Regions from separate parts of the Wukongibacter baidiensis genome, predicted to be linked through region 1. Evidence: riboswitches for the same ligand, from Rfam matches in the RefSeq annotation. Region 1 holds a riboswitch; the other holds the start of a gene.
What was found. A riboswitch is a leader RNA that binds a small molecule or an ion and turns the genes downstream of it on or off. The one in region 1 is predicted to bind cobalamin.

Region 1 (4,268 bases):
CTACTTGCAACCTTAGTTAAAGGTATTAGTCCTACATTTTGACTGAAGGATGTATTAGGTCCAGCATTAAAGAACCCTGCTATAAAGCTTCCAACTCCATCGGCTAAAATACCTGCCGAGATTTCTTCACTACTAAGTTCTTTGTCAGATGCTTCACCTATAGCCATTAAACAACCTACTGTTTCTATTGTAGTAACTAAATAAGCTGTTACAAATGGGATTACAGCTGTCAGACTAAAGGTAATTCCATACTTGAATGGCGTAGGTATTGCAAGCCATCCAGCATCTTTAATAGGTGTAAAATCTAAAAGACCTAGTGGATAAGATATTATATAACCAAAAATTAATCCTAGGATAACCGCTGCTGAACTGAATATCCCCTTAGCATATCTATTCAACATCATAATTACAACCATAACCGATACCGATACAGCAACATTAGTTAAACTACCATAGTCAGGAGCTCCGTATCCACCGGCTGCCCAGTCTATTGATACAGGAAGCAAAGTAAGGCCTATTAGCATTACAACTGTACCTGTAACTATTGGAGGAAAAAATCTCCTCAGTGGTTTAATGAAACGACTAAGAATAATTTCTACAAATGAACCTAATATCGTTGCTCCAAATATTCCTGGTAGACCCATTGTTGATCCAACAGCTATAGAAGGTCCAACAAAGGTAAAGTCAGTTCCCATTACGCAAGCAACTCTTGCTCCTACTTTTCCAATACCCTTAGCTTGGATAAATGTAGCAATTCCTGCAGCAAATAACGCTGCACTAACAAGAAAGGCCAAATCATTTATCGGCAAGCCTAATACCCCACCTACCACTAAAGGTACCGCAACTATACCTCCAAAAGCCGCCATGATATGTTGAAATGCCAAAAGAATACTAATCTGAATAGGTGGTTTGTCATCAATCTTATAAATAATTTCCGAGCTAGATTTAATCTTTCTGCTATCTTCCATTTTCTTTCCCCCTATTGTTTGAGATTATTTTGTAAAGAAAATCCAATCAAAGGCAAAACTCATTAACTCTGATTATCAAGTTTAAACTATTTCATCCACCACCTTTTTTTAGTTTTAATATTTTTATAAAAATCAAACTATTCATTGTTTTCTATATTTTTATTTTTTTCCCTTTATGGTTATTTCATAAATAACCTTACAGCCAAATGGACATTGTTAATACAATGACAATGTTTTCTTATTTTTTTCTGTCTATAACCTCATTTTTATCTATATAAATTGTTTTATTGTCTTGCATATATGTAAATATTATACAAAGATTTTTTTAAGGAAATTGTCCCTCCCTCTAATCATTGTATGTTTTTTATAATTTGTTAAATATATACAATTTATCAAAAAAAGAGTTACTATAAATGTAACACTTTTTATAGCAACTCGATAAAATTGAACTATAACCACTGATTATTATCAATTTCTTATTATTCCTGCCTCTTCAAAGGTAATCATTTCCCTATTCATATAGACAGCAGACTCAATTATGTTAAATGTCAGAACAGCCCCAGTACCTTCTCCTAATCTCATACCCATATTTAACATTGGCTCTAGCCCTAGAAGTTCTGAAGCTTTAGCTGCACCCTTTTCCATAGAGACATGGGAAGCAAACAAGTAGTTTTTTACCTTTGGCTCTATGGTGCAAGCAATCAATGCAGCTGCTGTGGCTATAAAGCCATCCACCACCACAGGCACTCTATTACCAGCTCCCGCAAGCATAACCCCGGCCATAGCACCGATTTCAAATCCACCTACCTTGGATAAAACATCTATTCCATCCTTCATATCCGGTTTATTAGTTTCAATAGCCTTTTTGATTACATTTGCCTTATGAACTAGTCTTTCTACCGGCAATCCCGCTCCCCTTCCAGCAATCTCATGGGGATCATACCCTCCTAAAACCGATACTATAGCAGCACTCGGAGTAGTATTTCCTATCCCCATTTCTCCAGTAGTAAGAAGATTCCTACCTTTTTTTATCTCATCATCGGCTATTTCAATACCGACTTCCAAGGCTTTTATCGCATCCTCCCTTGTCATGGCAGGTCCCTTGGCCATATTATCAGTTCCATATTTTATTTTCCTATTAATAACCCTCGGTTCATTTAGATCTGATGCCACACCGACATCAACAGTAATTACATCTGCTTTAGCTTGCTTAGCCAAGGCGCATACTCCCGTTATGCCTTTAGGAAAGTTACAAGCTTGAACTGCTGTAAGTATTTGAGGATCAGGCGCCACCCCCTCTTCATACACGCCATGATCGCCTGCCATAACTATTACGGCTTTATTATCCACCTTTGGGAATAACTCTCCAGTAATCCCCGATAACCTCACAACTATTTCTTCTAATTTCCCAAGACTTCCCTTAGGTTTTATTAGATTATCAACTCTAGTTCTAGATCTTTCCATAGTTTCATCATCAAGTGGACCAATTTTCTCCAAAGTTTGTCTCAATAGTTCCATTTTATAATCCTCCCTTATCTCCACACTCATCCTTTATTAGCAAAAAATAAAAAGTCCATAGTTTGCTTACATAGTAAACAAACCATGAACTTTACCGTCATTCATGTATCATCAAATTATAGGCAGGTCTCCTGGCTTTGGATCGATACCCTTAAACGCCTTCCCGTCTTAAGTATAAAACAGTGGCATCATGTCTAAAGGCTCCCCATTACAGTGGTGGGTCCGCTGAAGATTTTAACTTCATTCCCTATTCTCCTTAATTCTTTCATTATTTCAAATAAAATAGAAGTAAGGCACCTAAATTTCTTTACATTTTCCATATTCACTTATATCTTAATTACTTTAATTTTATATGAAACCAGAAACTTCTGCAACAGTCTTCTTAGAATTTTCTACAAATTCATTTTCTTTAAATCCTGGGGGATTATTAACTCTGCTTCAGTCACAGCCTGAATCTCTTCAACTGTAAACTCAGAATTTATTTCTTTTAATACTAAGCCTTTATCAGTTACCTCCATCACTCCCATTTCAGTAACTATTAAATTAACCTGTCCCTTTGCAGTCAGAGGAAGGGTACATTTCTCTAATATTTTGGCATTTCCCTTTGCCGTATGGGTCATTGCAACTATAACATTTTTTGCTCCTACAACTAGATCCATAGCGCCACCCATACCTGGCACCATTTTCCCTGGAATCATCCAGTTGGCTAAGTTTCCTTCTCCATCTACCTGTAATGCCCCAAGCACCGTCGCATCAACATGACCACCTCTGATTATACCAAAGGAAGCTGCGCTATCGAAAAAGGCTGCTCCTGCTACCGTAGTGACAGGCATACCTCCAGCATTTACAAGGTTTTCAATTTCATTCCCTTCTGCCGGAGCCGGGCCCATGCCTAGAAATCCATTTTCAGATTGAAGTATTACCTCTACACCATCGGGAATATAGTTAGCTACCATTGTTGGTAAACCAATCCCTAAGTTAACAACATCTCCGTCATTAAGCTCCTTTGCTACTCTCTTAGCTATAATCTCTTTCATTTTAGCCTTATCCATATCTACTTACTCCCTTCTATGATAACGTCAACAAATATTCCCGGTGTCATAACATCGTTTGCGTTTATTTCTCCAACTTCGACGATTTCATCTGCTTCAACTATTACAAGGTCTGCTGCCGTTGCCATTAATGGGTTAAAGTTTCTTGCCGCTAAATCATAATAGATATTACCCTTCTTATCCACCTTAGCACCCTGTATAAGTGCAATATCAGCTCTAAGTGGCAGTTCTAATATATATTCTTTACCTTCTATTTCTAGTTTTTTCTTACCTTCTTCTACTATAGTTCCAATGCCTGTAGGTGTTAGGAAGCCTCCTAATCCTGCTCCGCCACTTCTTATTTGCTCCGCTAAGGTTCCTTGAGGAGTTAATATAACTTCTAATTCTCCTTCATTCATCTGTCTACCAGTTTCTGCATTTGTTCCTATGTGCGAAGCTATTACTTTCTTCGCCATTTTGTTAGATATAAGCCTTCCTATCCCAAAGTCTGGTCTAGCAGTGTCAGTACAAATAATAGTTAAGTCTTTAATTCCCTTTTCAATCATCTTGTCAACTATACTATGAGGAGTCCCTACTCCCATGAACCCGGCTATCATAACTGTCATACCATCCTTAATAAAAGAAATAGCCTCGTTTACATCTTGTATTTTATTCATATCCAATATCACCTCTTCTTTTTATATAAAACCCACTTATTAACCCAGATTATTCATGAAAAATTCAAAACTCT
Region 2 (4,268 bases), 550 kb from region 1:
CTTCACTTCCTCTGATTCCTTGTTAAGACCTAATGCTTTATAGGCCACGATTCCCATAGCAGTCATATCTAAATCAGAATCTGAATCCCCAGTATATACTGGAAATCCCCCGTCTTCATTCTGATTTTCCTTTAACCACTGGAGTGCCTTTTCCTTATCAAATTCTTCTACACCTGCTGAATAAAGTGATATAATCCCCCATACATGAGCATTTATCAAGTCTTCACCCGTAGCATCTATAAAATCGGCAAACTTCCCATTGCTTAGTTGGCTATTCTTGATTATCTCGATTTCCTTAGGTATATCTTTACCTTGAGCTAAGGCTCCCATGATATAAGCCTCATAGTCTGTAGTAACCTTTGAATCAATTCTCTCTAATGATATTCCTTTGACATCTTCACCCTTTGAATACAAGGCTAAAATTCCCCACTCGTCTAAATCCTGGTTTTTCAAATACTCTGCTGTATCTTTTAGTTCTAGTCCAAATGATATACTTGAAAATAATAGAACAAAGATAAGAACAAAACTAATAAACCTTTTCATATAATCCCTCCTATTTTTTTGTTGGAATGCTTATTACATCATCATCCGCTACAATCACAGAAAATTTTCCCTTAATCTTTTCCGGTTCTTCATAAAGTAGTCTAGTTGCCCTTTTTATAGAGGCTTCATCATTACCAGTAATTAGCCAAAGGGTTCCATTTAATCCATACTCCTTAGTTATAGAAGTTATTACCGCTCCCTTTTCATATACATTGGAAATCTCGCCTTTTGCATCTAAGGCTGTTATATTTTCACCGAGCTTAAAAAACAGACCAGCTTTTTTCCCATTTTCATAGACGTCTTTTATGTAGTCAAACTGCGATATTTCATTCCACGTTCCAATTACAATTGAATTTATTTCTCCATTTTCTAGTTCTTCTTCCTTTAACCCCTTTGTCTCGATACTTTCAAGACCTTCTGCCTTCAAAAATTCAAATAACCCATTACCTTCTTTTTCATAATCCTGACTTATAAGAATTTCTGTTTTTAGGTTTCCTTCTCCATGTCCATTTATAAAATTCAAAGGATAGGCTCCAATTATGCTAGAAAGATAAATGCTTTTGCTCCAGTCATGATAATCCCATATTACAAGATCATTTGGCCCCAGGTAGTATTCATTTGCTCCAACCTCAGCTACTATCCCATTTACATAATAGAACCAATCAACTTTCTTCTTATCTTTAACTCCAGTAAAACCTGATTTCAAACCATCAATTCCGTTTATAAATCCTCCTCCATAGGCAGTTTCTATATCAAAATTACCTTCCATAACTTCCATTACACTAGACTCTTCTAAAACACTTATCTCTTTACTCGTTAGTTCTTCATCCCCAAAATTCTTTGAGATAATTACATTTACCTTAGCATTTTCTAAAACAGTTTCTTCACTGCAACCCACTAATGTGAATATGCAAATAATCAGTAATGGAAATAATAGTTTTTTCATATTATTTCACCTCCAAAATTTAATGAAGTAAGAACTCAAGAACGTAGAACCCCTTCGCTTTAGTCGCATTTCCCTTCGAGAAATAACCTCAATAGAAAAACCTTCTCCTATTAGGAAAAGGTTAAAAATATACATAAATTCAGATATAAAAGAAAACTATACCGCAATTACATATATATTTAATCCCTCTAGTCGGAGGTTAATTAAATCATGCTATGATAGGTCTTCTGGCTCCCAGATCATCTTTAAGTCAAGCCTTCCCATCCTCTCACAGAACCTTATTAACTCAAACATCTTCTCGCTAACAAAATTCTTGGACAGTGGCATAATTTGACTCTCATCCCTGGTTACAGCTACGACTACAGCAAGGGCATTTCACCCTTTTCCCAAACCATAACACTATTTTAAATTTTTATTGTAATAAACTTGATTACGTAGTTCTTATATATTCATTATAAAATATCCCACTTTTATTTCAAGTGTTTTCTACAATTAAACTCGAATTATTCAATTATTTTCTCAGGTGGTATTTCACTGTAACTTATCCTATCCTTGAATCTTACAAGTATATTTATAAAGTCCTTACCTAAAAAGTATGTAAATACAAAATTTCCAATGGCATGCATTAAATCAAAATAGAAGGATCTAATATATATAGCTATAAAACTTTTGAAACTTAATGGATATACAAAAAACAGCCAATGCCATAGATTCATGATGTATCCAAATAGAAATCCCCATACAAAAGCAAATATACTTAATTTTAATCTATGAGGCTTTTTCATTATCTTCTTTAGCATTCCACCACTAAACCCAGCAAGCCCCCAGGCCACCATTTGCCATGGACTCCACGGACCATGACCTAAAAAGCTGTTTGAAACAAGAGTTGCTATAGCCCCTACCATAAATCCAAATCCCGGTCCAAACACATATCCAGAAATTATTACTAAAAAGGTAGTCGGCTGTACATTAGCTAGCGCAGCAAAGGGGACCCTAGACACACCTGCTAGTCCTGCTAAGGTTGCAATAAGGGATATTTCCTTTACAGAAGTCTTCTTTTTCTCATAGGATATAAAAACAAAGCAAAAAGAAGCTAAAATTATTATGGATGAAACTATGCCATAGTTCATATTTAGTATCACCTTCTTTAAATCCAGATTAACTTGCAGCCTGTTCTTTCTTAAACAAGTTCAAGGCATCATCTAAAGTTAGAATTCCATCAACATTTCCAGAAAAAAGTTTATTGATCTGAGTTGAATAGTATATACCTGTTGTTAAAACATCATACTTACAACCTATCTGGGCTATACTCCCATCAAAAATAAGGCCAACTTTATCTGCATACTTTCCTAAGAATTCTACATCATGGGTTACTATTATAATAGTTTTCCCTCTCCCTTTGAGCTGAAGAGCTATCTCTCCCAATCTATCCTTTAAGTCCTTGTCCAATCCTCTAGTTGGTTCATCTAAAAGCAATATATCCGGTTCCATTACTAGTATAGAAGCAAGGGCAACTCTTTGCCTTTCACCACCGCTTAAATCCCTTGGATTTCTATCTATATACTTATAGATATTTAAATCCTTCAAAACCCTTTCTATTCTACCATCATCTTTAATGTTTTTATTATCTAATGTATATTTAAGTTCTTCATAGACTGTATCATTGAATAAATAATCGTTGGGATTTTGAGAAAGAAATCCGACTTCGCCTCCTACAATCAACTTCCCTTTTGTAGGCTTTAATATCCCAGATATATTTTTCAGCAAGGTGGACTTACCTCCACCATTCTCACCCATTATCCCTAATATCTCTCCCTTATCAATTTTCAAATCTAAATTTTTAAGGGCCTCTTTTCCATTTTCATATGTATAACTTACTTTTTTGATATTTATTATTTCTTTTTCATTTAAAATATCTCTTTTATTTTTTTCTAATTCTTGATTACTTCCGTAATAACCTAATTCCTTGAGCTTTTTTCTCCCATCTTTTACCGTAAGTGGTATAGTGTCGTGTTCTAGTTTTACAAATAGGTCTGACATTGAGGGTAAAAATTTCATATCCCTCGAATTACACCAAAAGGCAAACTCCTCAGGATTTCCATCAAAAACTAGTCTCGCCTTATCCATAAATAATACTCTATCGGCCAAATGAAAGCATCTATCTATCCTTTGCTCAATTAAAATGATAGTATATCCCAATTCTTCATTTAACCTTTTCAATATATTCAATATTTCTTCTGCTGCTACGGGATCAAGTTGTGATGTAGGTTCATCTAATACTAAGAACCTATATCCCATTGCAATTGTAGCACCTACAGCAGTTTTTTGTTTCTGCCCCCCTGAAAGTTCAAAGGTTTTTTTGTCCCTTATCTCCCACATATTTAGAAAGCTTAAGGTCTCCATAATCCTTTTTCTCATCAGGTCAGGTTTAATACCTAAATTTTCAAGGCCAAAGGCAAGCTCCCTCTCGACCTTATCCATAACCAATTGCTTTTCAGGGTCTTGAAATACCATTCCAACTTCCTTTGTTCCATTTATAATTCCACCAATTTTACCACCATGGAATTCCGGTACTATTTTATTGAACACTCGCCCTAATGTTGATTTACCCGATCCGGATTTCCCTAGAAGTAGTATGAACTCTCCTTCATTTATAGTGAGGTCTATGTTATTGAGGGCTGGCTCTTCTGCATTAGGATAGTAATATGTTAGATTTTGTATTTTAAAAATTTCCATCTCTTACACCCCCAAATTAATACAAGGTTAATCAACATAGGTA

Region 2: another riboswitch for cobalamin. It lies ahead of R9X47_RS22270 (DUF4430 domain-containing protein); the one in region 1 lies ahead of cobT (nicotinate-nucleotide--dimethylbenzimidazole phosphoribosyltransferase).

The regions. Positions count from the first base shown of each region.
Region 1 covers NZ_CP138202.1:4,368,126-4,372,393, reverse strand. Annotated here, with positions in the region: gene R9X47_RS19690 (nucleobase:cation symporter-2 family protein) at 1-968, opposite strand, end outside; gene cobT (nicotinate-nucleotide--dimethylbenzimidazole phosphoribosyltransferase) at 1,437-2,486, opposite strand; cobalamin riboswitch at 2,591-2,802, opposite strand; gene R9X47_RS19680 (3-oxoacid CoA-transferase subunit B) at 2,879-3,538, opposite strand; gene R9X47_RS19675 (CoA transferase subunit A) at 3,541-4,194, opposite strand.
Region 2 covers NZ_CP138202.1:4,920,367-4,924,634, reverse strand. Annotated here, with positions in the region: gene R9X47_RS22275 (S-layer homology domain-containing protein) at 1-543, opposite strand, end outside; gene R9X47_RS22270 (DUF4430 domain-containing protein) at 554-1,489, opposite strand; cobalamin riboswitch at 1,690-1,900, opposite strand; gene R9X47_RS22265 (ECF transporter S component) at 1,993-2,619, opposite strand; gene R9X47_RS22260 (ABC transporter ATP-binding protein) at 2,648-4,225, opposite strand; gene R9X47_RS22255 (energy-coupling factor transporter transmembrane component T) at 4,198-4,268, opposite strand, start outside.